3 regions of the Streptomyces sp. NPDC058534 genome follow, and region 1 is predicted to be linked to each of the others. Evidence: riboswitches for the same ligand, from Rfam matches in the RefSeq annotation. Region 1 holds a riboswitch; each other region holds the start of a gene.

The links. A riboswitch is a leader RNA that binds a small molecule or an ion and turns the genes downstream of it on or off. The one in region 1 is predicted to bind cobalamin.
Region 2: linked by a shared signal. The riboswitch ahead of ACFWR9_RS18115 (ribonucleoside-diphosphate reductase subunit alpha) and the one ahead of metE (5-methyltetrahydropteroyltriglutamate--homocysteine S-methyltransferase) in region 1 are both predicted to bind cobalamin.
Region 3: linked by a shared signal. The riboswitch ahead of cobN (cobaltochelatase subunit CobN) and the one ahead of metE (5-methyltetrahydropteroyltriglutamate--homocysteine S-methyltransferase) in region 1 are both predicted to bind cobalamin.

What each region holds. Positions count from the first base shown of each region.
Region 1 covers NZ_JBHXNW010000037.1:57,622-63,665, reverse strand. The annotation lists gene ACFWR9_RS22950 (hypothetical protein) at 1-75, shown strand, start outside; gene metE (5-methyltetrahydropteroyltriglutamate--homocysteine S-methyltransferase) at 134-2,446, opposite strand; cobalamin riboswitch at 2,630-2,777, opposite strand; gene ACFWR9_RS22940 (hypothetical protein) at 2,933-3,367, opposite strand; gene ACFWR9_RS22935 (GNAT family N-acetyltransferase) at 3,539-4,468, shown strand; gene ACFWR9_RS22930 (TSUP family transporter) at 4,516-5,103, opposite strand; partial or broken gene ACFWR9_RS22925 (helix-turn-helix domain-containing protein) at 5,119-5,325, shown strand; gene ACFWR9_RS22920 (GntR family transcriptional regulator) at 5,322-5,996, opposite strand.
Region 2 covers NZ_JBHXNW010000026.1:74,207-80,250, forward strand. The annotation lists gene ACFWR9_RS18100 (GlxA family transcriptional regulator) at 1-628, opposite strand, end outside; gene ACFWR9_RS18105 (hypothetical protein) at 721-972, shown strand; gene ACFWR9_RS18110 (ribonucleotide-diphosphate reductase subunit beta) at 885-1,892, opposite strand; gene ACFWR9_RS18115 (ribonucleoside-diphosphate reductase subunit alpha) at 1,892-4,279, opposite strand; cobalamin riboswitch at 4,379-4,557, opposite strand; gene ACFWR9_RS18120 (GNAT family N-acetyltransferase) at 4,612-5,097, opposite strand; gene mctP (monocarboxylate uptake permease MctP) at 5,128-6,044, opposite strand, start outside.
Region 3 covers NZ_JBHXNW010000038.1:40,003-46,046, forward strand. The annotation lists gene cobG (precorrin-3B synthase) at 1-989, opposite strand, end outside; cobalamin riboswitch at 1,045-1,193, shown strand; gene cobN (cobaltochelatase subunit CobN) at 1,223-4,858, shown strand; partial or broken gene ACFWR9_RS23220 (superoxide dismutase) at 4,904-5,328, shown strand; gene ACFWR9_RS23225 (dihydrofolate reductase family protein) at 5,387-6,007, opposite strand; gene ACFWR9_RS23230 (hypothetical protein) at 6,033-6,044, opposite strand, start outside.

The DNA.
Region 1 (6,044 bases):
ACCACGTGGCGGTGCAACAACAGCCCGACCGGCAATGAGTCCACCTTCCCGCCCTACGGCTCGCACTACGCGTGACGGTGTGACGGCAGGGCCGGGACACAGGCGGTGTCCCGGCCCTGCCGTCGCGTTCGGGTCAGGAGCCGGACAGCTCACCGCGGACCGTGTGGGCGGCGGCGACCAGGTTCTTCAGCGAGGAGCGGATCTCGGGCCAGCCGCGGGTCTTCAGACCGCAGTCGGGGTTGACCCACAGGCGTTCCGCCGGGATCGCGGCGAGCCCGGTGCGCAGCAAGCCCGCCGCCTCTTCGGCGCTCGGCACGCGGGGCGAGTGGATGTCGTACACGCCGGGCCCGGCCTCCCGCGGGTAGCCGTGGGCGGCCAGTTCGCGGGCGACCTGCATGTGGGAACGGGCGGCCTCCAGGCTGATCACGTCGGCGTCGAGGTCGTCGATGGCCCGCACGATGTCGCCGAACTCGGCGTAGCACATGTGGGTGTGGATCTGGGTGTCCGGGCGTACGCCACCGGTGCTGAGCCGGAAGGCCTCGGTGGCCCAGACCAGATACGCGGGCCGACCGGCCGAGCGCAGCGGCAGGGTCTCGCGCAGCCCGGGTTCGTCGACCTGGATCACGGAGGTCCCCGCGGCCTCCAGGTCGGCCACCTCGTCGCGCAGGGCGAGGGCGACCTGGCGGGCGGTGTCCGCGAAGGGCTGGTCGTCGCGGACGAAGGACCAGGCCAGCATGGTGACCGGACCGGTAAGCATGCCCTTGACCGGGCGGTCGGTGAGGGACTGGGCGTAGGTGGTCCAGCGCACGGTCATCGGCTCCGGGCGCGAGACGTCACCGGCCAGCACGGGCGGGCGGACGTAGCGGGTGCCGTAGGACTGCACCCAGCCGTGCCGGGTGGCCAGGTACCCCGTCAGCCGCTCGGCGAAGTACTGGACCATGTCGTTGCGTTCGGGCTCGCCGTGCACCAGCACGTCCAGGCCGGTCTTCTCCTGGAAGGCGACGACCTCCCGGATCTCCGCGCGGATGCGCTCCTCGTAGCCGTCCGTGTCGATCCGTCCGGCCCTGAGGTCGGCGCGGGCGGTGCGCAGCTCACCGGTCTGCGGGAAGGAGCCGATGGTCGTCGTCGGCAGCGGCGGCAGCCGCAGGTGCGCCCGCTGGGCGGCGGCGCGTTCGAGGTACGGCTGGGAGCGGCGCGCGTCGGCCTCGGTGACCGCGCCGGTGCGGGCGCGGACGGCGGGGTTCCGGGTGATGGGGGAGCCCGCGCGGGAGGCCAGGTCGGCGCGGTTCGCGGCGAGTTCGGCGGCGATCGCGCCGGTGCCGCGGGCCAGGCCCTTGGTGAGGGTGACGGTCTCCGCCGTCTTCTGCCGGGCGAAGGCGAGCCAGCGCAGGATCTGCGGCTCGATGTCCCGCTCCGCGGCCGTGTCCAGGGGCACGTGCAGCAGCGAGCAGGAAGCCGACACGTCCACGCGGTCGGCCAGACCGAGCAGGGTGCCGAGCGTGGTCAGGGAGCGGGACAGGTCGTTCACCCAGATGTTGCGGCCGTTGACGATCCCCGCGACCAGGCGCTTGCCCGGCAGACCGCCCACGGCGGCCAGGTCCTCCAGGTTGGCCGCGGCGGCCTCCGTGAAGTCCAGCGCCAGCCCCTCGACCGGCGCCTTGGCCAGGACCGGCAGGGCGTCGCCCAGGCGGTCGAAGTACGAGGCGACCAGCAGCCGGGGCCGGTCGGTGAGGGCGCCCAGGTCACGGTAGGCGCGGGCGGCGGCGTTGAGTTCGGCCGGCGTGCGGTCCTGGACCAGGGCCGGCTCGTCGAGCTGCACCCACTCGGCACCGGCCGCGCGCAGGTCGGCGAGGACCTCCGCGTACACCGGCAGCAGCCGGTCGAGGAGGGTGAGGGGCTCGAAGTCCCCGGGGGCGCCGGGCGCGGGCTTGGCGAGCAGCAGGTAGGTGACAGGGCCGACGAGCACGGGGCGGGCGGCCAGACTCAGCGCGAGGGCCTCCCGCAGCTCCCCGACCTGCTTGCCCGAGTCGGCCGTGAACACCGTGTCAGGATCCAACTCCGGGACGAGATAGTGGTAGTTGGTGTCGAACCACTTGGTCATCTCCAGCGGTGCGACGTCCTGGGTGCCGCGCGCCATGGCGAAGTACCCGTCGAGCGCGTCGGCGGCGACGGAGTCCCGGTGACGCGCGGGGACGGCACCGACCATCACGGTCGTGTCCAGCACGTGGTCGTAGTACGAGAAGTCACCGGTGGGCACCTCGTCGACACCGGCCTCGGCGAGCTGCCGCCAGTTGGCGGCGCGCAGTCCTGCGGCGGTGGCGTGGAGGGCGTCGGCGGTGACGCGGCCCTTCCAGTAGCCCTCGACGGCCTTCTTCAGTTCCCGGTCGGGGCCCTGGCGCGGATAGCCGTACACGGTGGCGTGCACGGGGGCGGACGTACGGGTCACGGAGATCTCCTTCGCGAGACGAATCCCTGAGATCCCGGCAACGGGACGAGAGCGCGAAGGGTGACGGCACCCGGCGGCACGAACCGGCGCGCGGGGCGCCGTCGTCCGCCTATATGTACGCCGACCCGCCCACGAGGTCACCGGGATGTCCGCGCACGAGTCGTTCGTACGCGGGCAGTTGGCAGGTCTTCGGACTCGCGGGCACGTCCTCCGGGAGGACACCTACTGGCCGTCGCTTCCCAGGTCCTTCTTCACGACCCAGTGCGTATGACGGCGGTCGTTCCCACTCACCGCTGCGGGGCAGTCCCGGATTCCCACCGGGTTCCCTCTTGCGACGCATCCCGCCGTGGGGGTCCCCCCATGCTTTTGGGCTATGGGGGAGGACGGGGCGAACCAGCTGCACCGGTCACCCTACCGGGGGCGGCCTTGGTAGCGGCCGGTCGTGTCCGGCATGCGGACGGTGCGGCGGGACACGCCGCCGGCGGACTACCGCGGGGCCCAGTGGCTCCGGTCCCGATCCGGCGCGTCGACGTGGCGCGGGCAGGCCGTGGCGTGCGCCGTGCCCAGCGAGGTCCACCACACCTCGCAGCAGTCGGCGCCCAGGGGGACGCGGGCGGCGGCGGGGCGGGTGCACTCCGGGCCGTGCACGGCGCCGTCGGAGTGCTGCCAGAAGGCGCAGCACGGGGCGAGGCCGAGCGGCTGCCGATGAGGCGGGCGGGCCAGGAGTTCGGCCCGGCGCGCCAGTACGGTCCGGCGCCGGTGCTCGGCTCCCTCCCGGGCGGCACACCAGGCCATGACCCCGGCGGCGTAGAGACCGGGCAGGGCGAGCCAGGGGTGGTGGCTGCCCGCGTACCAGGCGGCGGCGAGCAGGAGAACGGCGGCGGCACGGCACCCGCGTGCGGTGCGCAGGCTCGGTGTCACAGGAGACTCCCGTGGGTCGGCGACGGAGAAGGTCCTCGGGACACCCGTATGCCCGCGGTTCGCCGACCTACGTCCACGAATCGCGCCAGGCCGTGTCCGGGCGGGTCCTCAGCCGCGTGGACGGGCGGAAATCCCGTTGCGGGCGCCCGCCGACGCCCCGATTCTGCTCGCATGTCCCCCGCCGACCTGCGACCGGCCACCCTTGCCGACGCCCCCGCCATCACCCGACTCCTCAACGAGATCGACCGGATCGAGATCGGCCGCCCCGAGACCGACCAGCACACCGTCGAGGCCGACCTCAAGCATCCCGAGACGGATCTGACCCGGGACTCGTGGCTCGCCTTCGACGGCGGCCTGCTGGTGGCGTACGGGCTGCTGTGGGACGAGTCCGGCGGCGAGCGCGTCGACATCGACCACTACGTGCTGCCCGGCCACCAGGGCACCGGCCTGCGGCTGCTGGCGGCCATGGAGGATCGCGCCCTCGCCAAGGCACGGGCCAACGGGGCCGCTCGGGCCGTCGTCCACCTGCACCTCAACGCCCGGCCCACGACCGACACCGCGCTCCTCGCGGACCGGGGCTGGAGGGTCGTCCGGTCCCACCACGTCCTGCGCCGGGCGGTGGACCCGGCGGCCGACCTCCCGCCGCGGGCCCCGGCCGGGGTGCGCGTCCGGGCCTGCGCGACGGAGGCGGACCGTGTCCGGGTGCACGAGCTGTACCAGCGGGCGTTCGCCGACCACTTCGACTTCCAGCCGCGCCCGTACCGGCTCTGGCTGAGGGACATCGACGCCGAGGGGCTCGACTGGTCCCTGGTGTGGATCGCCGGCACCGACGACCTGGGCGACGCCGGGTTCCTGCTGGCCCGGGACGACCGCGAGGCCATGGGCTGGATCCGCGCCCTCGGCGTGCTGGGCGAGGCACGGGGGAGGGGCCTGGGCGGGTTCCTCCTGCGGCACGCCTTCGCGCACTTCGCCGGGCGGGGCCGGGACACGGTGGGCCTCGGGGTCGACACGGCGAACGCCACCGGCGCCCCGCGGCTCTACGGCCGCAACGGCATGACCGTCCACTTCGCGGTCGACACCTGGGAGGCCGTCATCGGCTGACGCCCGGTGCGGTACCGGGCGGCGGTCCGTGCCGCCGGCCGAGCGCGTCAGAGCACCATCGCGACCGTCACCGCACCGAGCAGCGCCACGTACGTCCACGCGTGCGCGCGGTCCGGGATGCGGGGCGGGCGGCGCCGCAGCACCGCGATCACCGGCAGGGCGCCCAGGAGCAGTCCGGCGGCGGCACGGAGGTCGACGAGACCGACCAGGTGCGCGGGGGCGCCGGCCAGGCCCTGGGCACCGGCCAGGAAGACCGCGGCGGCCGGCAGCGCGATGGCGAGGGTCAGCGGGTTGGCCGGCGCGGTCGCCACCCGCATGCTGTGCCCGGCCCGCCGCATCGCCGGGACGGTCAGCACGCTGCCGCCCACCCCGAGGAAGGCCGCCACCGCGCCGACCGGAGCGCCGACGACGGCGGGCAGCGGACGGGGTACGCCGTCGGCCGCCGCCTCGGACGGGGCGCGCGGGCGCAGGAAACCGGGGCGCAGCAGCAGGGCCACGACGGTGAGGGCGACGTAGGCGACGAACGCCCAGCGGATCAGAGCGGCCGGTGCCACCCGCGCGGCGAGCGCACCGGCTGAGGAGCCGGCCGCGAGCAGCAGGAGCAGCGGGCCGCTGCCGCGCAGCTCGGCCAGCACCCGGCGCGGCGTGACGGCCGTCGCGAACCCGGCGACAGTCCCACCGTCTGGCGGGCCCGCGCCCGCCTGCTCGCGGCCGTCCCGCTGCTGCGTACCGCGTCCGTGACCGAGGTCTCCGGCCGGCTCGGCTACGCCTCACCCGCGGCGTTCACCGCCGCCTTCACCCGCACCTTCGGCCTCCCGCCGTCCCGCTTCACGGCGAGCCACCGGGCACGCCGTTAGGTCTGCTGCCGCTCGTCGCGCCGCGCCTGCTTCCGCGCGTGATGGCCCAGGGCCGCGCTGCGGCTCGTCGACAGATGGTGCAGGACCAGTTCCTGGACGCGCTCCACGTCGCGTTCCGCGATGGCCCGGTAGAGGGCCTCGTGTTCCAGGGCGACGGCCATCAGGTCGTCGTGCTGGCCCATGAGCCAGCGCAGGCGGCTGCGCAGGACCCGTTCGAGTTCGTTGAGCAACTCGTTGGCGGCCAGCGAGATGACCGTCTGGTGGAAGTCGGCGGCCGCCCTGCGGGCCCCCACCGCGTCGTCCGCGCGGGCCGCGTCGAGTTCGGCGTCCACCGTCGCGCGGAGCCGGTCCAGCCCTTCGCGGGTGTGCCGCCCGGCGGCGAGCCGGAAGGCCAGGGTCTCCAAGCCCGAGCGAACCTCGTCGAGGTCGGCGATGTCGCTGGTGGTGAACTCCCGCACCACCGCCCAGGTCCGCGGCCGCGGAGTCACCAGCCCCTCCGACACCAGCGTCCTCAGGGCCTCCCTGACGGGCAGCCGGCTCACGCCCAGGGCCTCGGCCAGCTCCCGTTCGACCAGGCGGCTCCCCGGTCGCCGCACGCCGTCCACGATCTCGTCGCGCAGCCGTCGCGTGACCCGCTCGGACTCGGGCATGAAGCCCTCTGACGCAGCCATCGCCGTCCTTCGTCCCTCTTCCCGTTCCGAGCCGCACGACCGCGCCGT
Region 2 (6,044 bases), on a different contig from region 1:
AGCGCGGCAGCGGGCGTTCGATGTACTGCGCCTGTCCGCCGTCCCGGTGCGGCGGCACCACCATGCGCCGGGCGATCCTGTTGGCGACCTCCGGCCCCTGCTCCTTGCGCACGATGTGCAGACAGGCGTCGATCCCGGCGGCGGTGCCGGCGGAGGTGATCACCGGGTCCTCGTCGACGTAGAGGACGTCGGGCGCGACGACGGCCCGCGGGTACTGGCGGCTCAGTTCGGCCGCGTGGTGCCAGTGCACCGAGCACCGCCGACCGTCCAGCAGCCCGGCGGCGCCCAGCACGAAGACCCCGGAGCACACGCTCAGTACGCGCGCGCCCCGGTCCACCGCCTGCCGCAGGGCGTCAAGGAGCTCGGGCGGATACTCCCGGCGCACGAAGTCGCTCCCGGCCGGCACGGCGATCAGGTCGGCCTCGGCCAGCCGCTCCAGGCCGTACGGCGTGGAGACGGTCAGTCCGCCCACATGGGTGCCGAGCGCGGGACCCTCCGCGGAGACCACCGCGAAGTCGTACCCCGGCAGGCCCTCGTCGCTCCGGTCGATGCCGAAGACCTCGCAGACCACGCCGAGTTCGAAGGGATGCACACCGTCGAGCAGGACGGCGGCCACGTTTTCGAGCATGCCACCAGTGTGCCCCGGAAGTGGCAGGAAATCGAGGCCCTACGGCAGTCCTGCCACTCCCGGTAAGGAGTGTCCGGCGCGACACTGGTGTCATGAACGGAAACCAGATCGAAGCCCTGATCGGAATGCTCGTGACCTTCGGACTCCTGGTCCTCATGGTCCTCCCCTCGGTGATCGGCATCGTGCGCGACCGGCGCGTCGACCGTCAGCTCAGGGAGGCCCAGGAGAACAGGGGAGAAAGGGAGACTCCTCGGACTCAGAAGTCCTCGGACAGGTCGACGGTGCCCTCCACCGCGACCTGGTACGCGGAGGGACGCCGCTCGAAGAAGTTGGTCAGCTCCTGAACACCCTGGAGCTCCATGAAGGAGAAGGGGTTCTCCGAGCCGTACACGGGGGCGAAGCCGAGGCGCGTCAGGCGCTGGTCGGCGACGCACTCCAGGTACTCCCGCATCGAGTCGGTGTTCATGCCCGGGAGGCCGTCACCGCACAGGTCGCGCGCGAACTGCAGCTCGGCCTCGACGGCCTCCCGCAGCATGTCGGTGACCTGCTCCTTGAGCCGGTCGTCGAACAGCTCCGGCTCCTCCTTGCGCACGGTGTCGACCACCTCGAAGGCGAAGGACATGTGCATCGTCTCGTCCCGGAACACCCAGTTGGTGCCGGTGGCCAGACCGTGCAGCAGACCCCGGCTGCGGAACCAGTAGACGTAGGCGAAGGCGCCGTAGAAGAACAGGCCCTCGATGCACGCGGCGAAGCAGATGAGGTTCAGCAGGAAACGGCGGCGGTCGGCCTGGGTCTCCAGGCGGTCGATCGACTCGACCGAGTCCATCCACCTGAAGCAGAACTCGGCCTTCTCGCGGATGGACGGGATGTTCTCCACGGCCGCGAAGGCGGCGTTGCGGTCCTCCGGGTCAGGCAGGTAGGTGTCCAGCAGCGTCAGATAGAACTGGACGTGGACGGCCTCCTCGAACAGCTGCCGCGACAGGTAGAGGCGCGCCTCGGGGGAGTTGATGTGCTTGTAGAGGGTCAGCACCAGGTTGTTCGCCACGATCGAGTCACCGGTGGCGAAGAAGGCCACCAGCCGCCCGATCATGTGCTGCTCCTCGGGGCTGAGCCTCGCGAGGTCGGCGACGTCCGAGTGGAGGTCGACCTCCTCCACGTGCCAGGTGTTCTTGATGGCGTCCCGGTAGCGCTCGTAGAAGTCCGGGTAGCGCATGGGGCGCAGAGTCAGCTCGAAGCCCGGGTCGAGCAGGTTCTTGGTCGTCATTACTGGCAGGCCTCGCAGGACTCGGGGTTTTCCAGGGAGCAGGCGACCGCTTCGGGGTCGGGGGTGACCTGGGCGGGGACGGTGGCCCGTCCGGCGGCGCGGGCGATCCGGGTCGCCGGGCGCGAGCGCAGGTAGTACGTGGTCTTCAGGCCCTGTTTCCAGGCGTACGCGTACATCGAGGAGAGCTTCCCGATGGTCGGCGTCTCCAGGAACAGGTTCAGCGACTGGGCCTGGTCGAGGTACGGGGTGCGGGCGGCGGCCATGTCGATCAGGCCGCGCTGCGGGATCTCCCAGGCGGTGCGGTACAGCGCGCGGACGTCCGCGGGGATCCAGGTGAAGTCCTGGACCGACCCGTTGGCCTCGCGCAGTGCCTCGCGGGTGCGGGCGTCCCACACGCCGAGCCGCTTGAGGTCGTTCACCAGGTACGAGTTGACCTGGAGGAACTCGCCGGAGAGCGTCTCGCGCTTGAACAGGTTGGACACCTGCGGCTCGATGCACTCGTAGACGCCCGCGATGGAGGCGATGGTGGCGGTCGGCGCGATGGCGAGCAGCAGGGAGTTGCGCAGCCCGGTGGTCGCCATGCGCTCGCGCAGCGCCGTCCAGCGCTCCGGCCAGGTCGGCTGCACGCCGTAGTGGTCGGGGTGCAGGACGCCCCGGGCGGTACGGGTCTTCTCCCAGGCCGGCAGCGGGCCGTTGCGCTCGGCGAGGTCGGTGGACGTCTCGTACGCGGCGAGCATGACGCGCTCGGCGATGCGGGTGGACAGGGCCCTCGCCTCGGGCGAGTCGAAGGGCAGGCGCAGCTGGAAGAAGACGTCCTGGAGGCCCATCGCGCCGAGGCCGACCGGGCGCCAGCGGGCGTTGGAGCGGCCCGCCTGCTCGGTCGGGTAGAAGTTGATGTCGACGACCCGGTCCAGGAAGGTGACGGCGGTGCGGACGGTGGCGTCCAGCCGCTCCCAGTCGATATCGCCCTTCGCCACGTCGACGAAGGCGCCGAGGTTGACCGAGCCCAGGTTGCAGACCGCCGTCTCCCCGTCGTCCGTGACCTCCAGGATCTCCGTGCAGAGGTTGGAGGAGTGGATGACGTTGCCCGGCTCGGCCGTCTGGTTGGCTGTGCGGTTGGCGGTGTCCTTGAAGGTCATCCAGCCGTTGCCGGTCTGCGCGAGGGTGCGCATCATGCGGCCGTACAGCTCACGGGCCGGCAGGGTCCTGCGGGCGAGCCCCGCGGCCTCGGCCTCGCGGTAGGCCGCGTCGAACTCCGCGCCGTACAGGTCGGTCAGCTCGGGCACCTCGGCGGGCGAGAACAGCGACCACTGTCCGTCGGCGTCCACGCGGCGCATGAACTCGTCCGGGATCCAGTGGGCGAGGTTCAGGTTGTGCGTGCGGCGGGCGTCCTCGCCGGTGTTGTCCCGCAGCTCCAGGAACTCCTCGAGGTCCGCGTGCCAGGTCTCCAGGTAGACCGCCGCCGCGCCCTTGCGCCGGCCGCCCTGGTTCACGGCCGCCACCGAGGCGTCCAGCGTCTTCAGGAACGGGACGATGCCGTTGGAGTGCCCGTTGGTGCCGCGGATCAGCGAACCCCGGGAGCGGACGCGGGAGTAGGCGATGCCGATGCCGCCGGCGTGCTTGGAGAGCCGGGCGACCTGGTGGAGGCGGTCGTAGAGGGAGTCCAGCTCGTCCTTGGGGGAGTCGAGGAGATAGCAGGACGACATCTGGGCGTGCCGGGTGCCGGAGTTGAACAGGGTGGGGGACGAGGGCAGGTAGTCGAGGCGGCTCATCAGGCCGTACAGCGCGGAGACCTCGTCGACCGAGTGGGCGCTGTCGTCCTCGGCCAGGCCGGCGGCCACCCGCAGCATGAAGTGCTGCGGCGTCTCGACGACCTTGCGGGTGATCGGGTGCCGCAGCAGGTAGCGGCTGTGCAGGGTGCGCAGCCCGAAGTAGCCGAAGCGGTCGTCGGCGGCCCGGTCGATCGTCGCGTCCAGCCGCTCCGCGTGCAGCCGTACGAACTCGGCGGTGCGGTCGGCGATCAGGCCCTCACGGTGGCCGGTGGCGACCGACTCGGTGAAGGACGTGACGCCCTGGCAGGCGGCCTCCGCCCGGATGCCGATGGTCAGCAGCCGGGCGGCCAGCCGGGAGTAGACCGGGTCCTCGGAGATGAGACCGGCCGCCGCCTCCGTGGCCAGCTCGCGCAGCTCGGCCTCGTCCGCGTGGGCGGACCGGCCGCGCAGCGCGGCGGCGGCGACCCGGCCGGGGTCGGCGCCGGGGAGGTCGGCGGTCAGAGCGGTCAGGGTCCGCAGCAGGGCGGCACCGGGTCCGTCGGACTCCTCGGTCACCGGCATCGCTGAAGTCGTCACCGGGGTCGCTGTGGCCGGGTCGGCTGGCGCGATGGTCACGTGGGGGCACTCCCTCGCTGGCACGGGGCCTGGCGGAGGGCAGGGGGCAGCACACGAGCGCACGCGGCGTCGCGTCCACCGGCCCACTCCACGGGGCCCGGACGTCATGGCACCCGGGCCGGGAGGCCGGGCGCACTGTCGGCAGGCCCTCGGACTGAGACACGCGTGCACGTACGTCCGAGAACGTACGGATACACGCATGTACACCGTTGCGGGACAGTTCCGGATTCGCACCGGATTCCCCTGCGGCGACAGCGAGCATGAGCATACATCTTGTGCCGGGATCCGCCAGCACCCCCAGATGTTGTGTCCGCCAGTGTGTCGGGGTGGTGTCAGAGCGTCGGTTCACAGGTGAGCAGAGTGATGTCGTCCAGCTCCGGCAGGGGGTTCCGGTCGCGGTCCGGCGTGCGGGTGAAGCCCAGGGGCGCGTAGAGGCGGTGGGCGGTGCGCATGGTGCGCTGGGTGGACAGCACGACGCGTGCGCAGCCCTCCACGGACCGGGCGCGGTCCACGCAGGCCCGTACGAGCGCCTCGCCGGCCCCGCGTCCGCGTGCCTCGCGGGCGACGGCGAGCATACGTATCTCGGCCTCACCGGGCCGGGCGATGTCCGCCATGGGCCCGCCGGCGGGCACGAAGATCACGCCGCCGAGCAGCCCGCCGTCCGCCGCGGCGACCAGTACCTCGGCGGCCGCCGCCCGCTTGGCCACGGCGCGCAGCTCGTGGAGGTACTCGTCGTCCTCCCCGAAGTCGAGGAGGCCGTCGCGCGGATAGGCCTGTGCGGTGATCTCGCCGACGGGTACGACAACGGGCCGCCGGATTTCTCCGACGGCCCGCTGACGAGGAAGGAACTAGTGCGAGGTGCCCGCCGTGGCCGGCGGCAGCTCGACCTCGACGCCCGCGTCGCCCGCGTCCGCCGTGTAGTCGCTCGGCTTGGTCTCGTCGACGCCGTCGGGCGCCTTGACCGCCCGCAGGACGAAGGTCAGGACCACGGTGACCACGATGTTCAGCACGAAGGCGGTGAGACCGATGTAGCCGATCTCGCCGATGCCGGGGATCTCGTCGGAGGAGCCGCCGAAGTGCTTCTGCGTCGGCGAGGCCACCCCGTACGCGGCGACCGTGCCGTAGATCATGCCGACCGCCCAGCCGCCGAGCAGCGCCCAGCGGTGGAACCAGCGGGTGAACAGGCCGCCGACCAGGGCCGGGAAGGTCTGCAGGATCCAGATGCCGCCGAGCAGCTGGAAGTTGATCGCGACCGTCTTGTCCATGCCCAGCACGAAGACCAGCGCACCCACCTTCACCAGCAGCGACACCAGCTTGGAGACCTTGGTCTCCTGGGCCGGGGTGGCGTCCGGCTTGATGAAGTCCTTGTAGATGTTGCGCGTGAAGAGATTCGCTGCCGCGATCGACATGATCGCCGCCGGTACCAGCGCGCCGATGCCGATCGCCGCGAAGGCCACGCCCGCGAACCAGTCCGGGAACATGTTCTCGAACAGCTGCGGGATCGCCAGCTGCCCGTTCTCCACCTTGACGCCCGCCGCGATCGCCATGAAGCCCAGCAGCGCGAGGAGGCCCAGCATCAGCGAGTACAGCGGCAGGATCGTGGTGTTGCGCCGGATCACGTCACGGCTGCGCGAGGACAGCGTCGCGGTGATCGAGTGCGGGTACATGAACAGCGCCAGCGCCGAGCCGAGCGCCAGGGTGGCGTACGTCCACTGGCCGCCGTGGTCCGGGATCAGTCCGCCCTTGCCCGACTCGGTGAACTTGT
Region 3 (6,044 bases), on a different contig from region 1:
ACGGCACGGAGGCGGTCGAGGGCGGCGGCGGTGTCCGATGCGCTCAGGCCCCCGACTGGTACGACGACGCCGCGCCACGGTGTCAACCGCAGTTCGGCGTCCGGCGTCAGAGCGGCGACGTGCGTCAACTCCCGCCACTGCGGGCCGGTGAGACGGCCCAGCGGCACGTGCGCGCACAGGGCGTCCCCGAGGAGCCCGGGAGGAGGCCCGTCCGCGCGTGTGGTGGCCGGCCGCTCCTTGACGTGGCCGACTCCCGCCTCGGACAGACGGCGGTCCACCGCCCGCGTCAGGACATGGGCCGGTACGGCGAGTTCGTCCACCCGCCACACCCGCTCCCCGGACTCGCGGGCGACGTCGAGGAATGCCTCGGCCGCCAGCAGCGCCGCCCGGGACGCCTCGTCCGCGGCCACCCGCCAGGCCGCGTCCACCGAGTGCAGCGCGACCTGCGCCGCATCGCCGCCGGTCGCCCGCACGGTGACGTCGGCGCCGAGTCCGGCCACGTCCCCGCGGCCGTCGTCGAGCGCGAACAGGAACCGGCCCGACAGCTCCCGCGCCCGTTCGCTCGCGCACAACGCCGCGTCCAGGGCCGACAGCCACGGCCGTACGTCCCGCGGACCGTGCCCGTCGAGGCCGGACAGCGGCGAGGCGACGATGTTGCGCACCCGTTCGTGCCCCGGCGAGGGCAGCAGCCCGGCCGCGTCCAGCAGCCCGGCCAGCTCCCCGCCGCAGCCGTCGCGCAGCCCCCGCAGCTGCACGTTGCCCCGGGACGTCAGATGAAGCTCCCCGTCGCCCAGCCGCCGGGCGGCGTCGGCCAGCGCCTCGGCCTGAACGACGCCCAGGGCCCCGCCGGGTATCCGTACGCGGGCGAGGGCACCGTCGTCGGCGGCGTGCAGCCGCAGCGTCCCCGGGCAGGCGTCACCACGGTCCCGTGAGACCGCTGTGGCCTGGGAGGATATGGAAGGGAGTGCCGAGGACATGGCCGCGAGCATACCGACCGTCACACCGGTGGCACCTGCCGCCCTTCCCGGCGGGACCCTTACTATGCTCCTGGGTGGATCATCCGGTCCGCCCACCGCCAGACGGCGACAGGGGAGGAAGCCCGGTGTGAATCCGGCGCGGTCCCGCCACTGTGAGTCCGGCCACCCTGAGGGCCGGACGAGTCAGGAACTCCCGCCGTCTCTCACCGCCCGGGGCGCGGACCCCGAGGAAGGGCAGACGCCGCATGCCGCATTCTTCCGGGGAGCGTGCCTCGCACCCCAGCATCCTGCTCCTGTCGACGTCCGACACCGACCTGCTGAGCGCCCGCGCCGCCACCGGCCCGGTCGCCTACCGGTTCGCCAACCCCGCCCGGCTCCCGCTCGACGACCTGCCCGCCCTGCTGGACGGCGTCGGACTGGTCGTCGTACGCCTCCTCGGCGGACTGCGTGCCTGGCGTGAAGGTCTCGACCTGCTCCTCGCCGACGGCCGCCCCGTCGTGGTCCTCAGCGGCGAACAGGCCCCGGACGCCCAGCTGATGGAGGCCTCCACCGTCCCCGTCGGTCTCGCCGCCGAGGCCCACGCCTATCTCGCCCACGGCGGCCCGGCCAACCTGGAGCAGCTCGCCCGCTTCCTGTCCGACACCGTGCTGCTCACCGGCCACGGCTTCGACCCGCCGACGCCCGCCCCCACCTGGGGCCCGCTGGACCGCGCGCCGCGCCAGGACGCGGATGGCCCGACCGTGGCCGTGCTCTACTACCGCGCCCACCACATGAGCGGCAACACGGACTTCGTGCACGCCCTGTGCGACGCCGTCGAGAACGCCGGCGGGCGGCCGCTGCCCCGCTACGTGGCCTCCCTGCGCGCCCCCGAGCCCGAACTCATCGATGACCTGCGGGCGGCCGACGTGATCGTCACCACTGTCCTCGCGGCCGGCGGCACCAAGCCCGCCGAGGCGTCCGCCGGCGGTGACGACGAGTCCTGGGACGCCGGCGCGCTCACCACCCTCGACGTCCCCATCCTCCAGGCCCTGTGCCTGACCGGCTCCCGCGCCGACTGGGAGAGCAACGACGAGGGCGTCTCCCCGCTGGACGCCGCCAGCCAGATAGCCGTCCCCGAGTTCGACGGCCGCCTGATCACCGTGCCGTTCTCCTTCAAGGAGATCGACGCCGACGGCCTCCCCGCCTACGTCGCCGACCCCGAGCGCGCCGCCCGCGTCGCCGGCATCGCCGTACGCCACGCCCGCCTGCGGCACATCCCGGCCGCCGACAAGCGCCTCGCCCTGGTCCTCTCCGCCTACCCGACCAAGCACTCCCGCATCGGGAACGCCGTCGGCCTGGACACCCCCGCCAGCGCGGTGGCCCTGCTGCGCCGACTGCGCGAGGAGGGCTACGACTTCGGCGCCGACACCGACGCCGAGGTCCCGGGCCTCGCGTCCGGCGACGGCGACGAACTGATCCGCGCGCTCATCGACGCGGGCGGCCACGACCAGGACTGGCTCACCGAGGAACAGCTCGCCCGCAACCCGGTCCGCGTCCCGGCCGCCGACTACAAGCGCTGGTACGCGACCCTGCCCGGGGAACTGCGCACGGCCGTCGAGGAACACTGGGGCCCGGCACCGGGGGAGATGTTCGTCGACCGCAGCCGCAACCCGGAGGGCGACATCGTCCTGGCCGCCCTGCGCCGCGGCAACCTGCTGATCCTCATCCAGCCGCCGCGCGGCTTCGGCGAGAACCCCATCGCCATCTACCACGATCCCGACCTGCCGCCCTCCCACCACTACCTCGCCGCCTACCGCTGGATCGCCGCGCGGGCCGAGGACGGCGGCTTCGGCGCCGACGCGATGATCCACCTGGGCAAGCACGGCAACCTGGAGTGGCTGCCCGGCAAGAACGCCGGCCTGTCCGCCGCCTGCGGCCCCGACGCCGCCCTCGGCGACCTGCCCCTGATCTACCCCTTCCTCGTCAACGACCCCGGCGAGGGCACCCAGGCCAAGCGCCGCGTGCACGCCACCCTCGTCGACCACCTCGTCCCGCCGATGGCCCGCGCCGACTCCTACGGCGACATCGCGCGCCTGGAGCAACTCCTCGACGAGTACGCGCAGATCGCGTCCATGGACCCGGCCAAACTCCCGGCGATCCGCGCCCAGATCTGGACCCTGATCCAGGCCGCCAAGCTCGACCACGACCTCGGCCTGGCGGACCGTCCGGACGACGACGGCTTCGACGACTTCCTGCTCCACGTCGACGGCTGGCTCTGCGAGGTGAAGGACGCTCAGATCCGCGACGGCCTGCACGTCCTCGGCAACCCGCCGGCCGGCGCCGACCGCGTCAACCTCGTCCTCGCCATCCTGCGCGCCCGCCAGATCTGGGGCGGCACCACCGCCCTGCCCGGCCTGCGCGAAGCCCTCGGCCTCGACGAGTCCGCCGCCACCCGCACCACGGCCGACGCCGCCGAGGAACAGGCCCGCGCCCTGGTCCAGGCCATGGACGACGCCGGCTGGGACCTGGCCGCCGTACCGTCCGAACACGGCGAACAGGTCGCCGCGGTACTGGAGTTCGCCGCCCGCGAGGTCGTCCCCCGGCTCGCCGCGACCACCGCCGAGATCGACCACGCCGTGCACGCCCTGAACGGCGGCTTCGTTCCCGCGGGACCCTCCGGCTCGCCCCTGCGCGGCCTGGTCAACGTCCTGCCGACCGGGCGCAACTTCTACTCGGTCGACCCCAAGGCCGTACCTTCCCGACTCGCCTGGGAGACCGGCCAGGCCCTCGCCGACAGCCTCCTGGAGCGCTACCGCACCGACAACGGCGAATGGCCCACCTCCGTCGGCCTGTCCCTGTGGGGCACCAGCGCCATGCGCACCGCCGGCGACGACGTGGCGGAGGTCCTCGCGCTGCTCGGCGTGCGCCCCGTCTGGGACGACGCCTCGCGACGCGTCACCGGCCTGGAGGCCATCCCGTACGAGGAGCTGGGCCGTCCGCGCATCGACGTCACCCTGCGCATCTCCGGCTTCTTCCGCGACGCGTTCCCGCACACGATCGGGTTGCTGGACGACGCCGTACGCCTGGCCGCGTCCCTGGAGGAGCCGGCCGAGGCCAACCACGTCCGCGCCCACGTCCAGGCCGACCTCGCCGAACACGGCGACGAACGCCGCGCCACCACCCGCATCTTCGGCTCCCGCCCCGGCACCTACGGGGCCGGTCTGCTCCAGCTCATCGACTCCCGCGACTGGCGCACCGACGCCGACCTCGCCGAGGTCTACAGCGTCTGGGGCGGCTACGCCTACGGCCGCGAACTCGACGGCCGCCCGGCCCGCGACGAGATGGAGACGGCGTACAAGCGGATCGCCGTGGCGGCCAAGAACACGGACACCCGCGAGCACGACATCGCCGACTCCGACGACTACTTCCAGTACCACGGCGGCATGGTCGCCACCGTCCGCGCCCTGCGCGGCACCGCCCCCGAGGCGTACATCGGCGACTCCACCCGCCCGGAGACGGTCCGTACCCGCACCCTGGTGGAGGAGACCTCCCGCGTCTTCCGCGCCCGGGTGGTCAACCCCAAGTGGATCGAGGCGATGCGCCGCCACGGCTACAAGGGCGCCTTCGAACTCGCCGCCACCGTCGACTACCTCTTCGGCTACGACGCCACCACGGGCGTGATCGCCGACTGGATGTACGACAAGCTCACCGAGGCGTACGTCCTGGACCCCGCCAACCGCGAGTTCCTCCAGCAGGCCAACCCCTGGGCCCTGCACGGCATCGCCGAGCGCCTGCTGGAGGCGGAGTCGCGCGGCATGTGGGAGAAGCCCGACCCGGCCGTCCTGGAAGCCCTGCGGCAGGTGTACCTGGAGACCGAGGGCGACCTGGAGGGGGAGGACTGACGCCCTGTCGGGGGCGGGTGCACGACGCCGGACCGGTTGTTGGACATGGCGGTGTACTCGCTCCCCGAGCTGCACCACGACAAGCACCACGCGGCCTACGTGAAGGGCGCCAACGACACGCTGGAGCAGCTCGCCGCGGGACAAGGAGCAGTGGGGGGCGATCAACGGCCTGGAGAAGAACCTCGCCTTCCACCTCTCCGGGCACATCCTGCACTCGATCTACTGGCACAACATGACCGTTCGGCTCCTTCGCCGGTTTCAAGGCGCAGCTCACCAAGGCCGCCGCGACGACGCAGGGCTCCACGCCGATCCTGGTCTTCGACGCCTGGGAGCACGCCTTCTACCTCCAGTACAAGTACCAGAAGGTCGACTTCATCGACGCCATGTGGGCCGTCGTCGACTGGCAGGAGGTGGCCAGGCGGTACGCCGCCGCGAAGGAGCGCGGCGACAGCCTCCTGCTCGCTCCGTGACCGCACCGCTCGGGCGTGGGGCCTCCGGCCGGAAGTACTCGGCCGGAGGCCCTCCGCGTCAGGAGCGCACGCGGTAGGTCACGTGCGTGACCTGTGTCGCCGCGCGTGAGGCCATCTGCTCCAGCCGCAGCGACGGGACACCGTCGAAGAGCCGGGTGCCGGCGCCGAGCGTGAGCGGCACGATGTGCAGCCGAAGCTCCTCGATCAGGCCGGCCGCGAGGTACTGGTTGACGGTGGTCGCGCCGCCCTGCACCTGGACGTCACCGCCGCCGGCCGCCGCCCGTGCCTGTGCCAGCGCCGACTCGATCCCGTCGGTGACGAAGTGGTACGTCGTGCCCCCGGCCATCGGCTGAGGCTCGCGCGCGTGGTGGGTGAGGACGAACACCGGCGCGTGGAACGGCGGATCGTCGCCCCACCAGCCGTTCCACGGGCGGTCCCACTCGCCCCGCACGGGCCCGAACATGTTGCGTCCCATGATGAACGCCTCGGCGGCGGCCATCCGGTCGAGCTCGGCCCTGTTCTCGTCGGGCGTGTCGAACATCCAGGCGTGCAGCCTGTCACCCGTGCCGTCCCCGCCGTCGTCGCCGAACGGGCGTTCCTCGGTCTGGCCGTGCCCGGCCGAGTACCCGTCGGCCGTGACCGTGATGTCGCAGATCACCTTGCCCGTGTGTGTGGTGATGGCTCTCTCCTCGTCGTGGGGGTCGCTACGTCCGTAC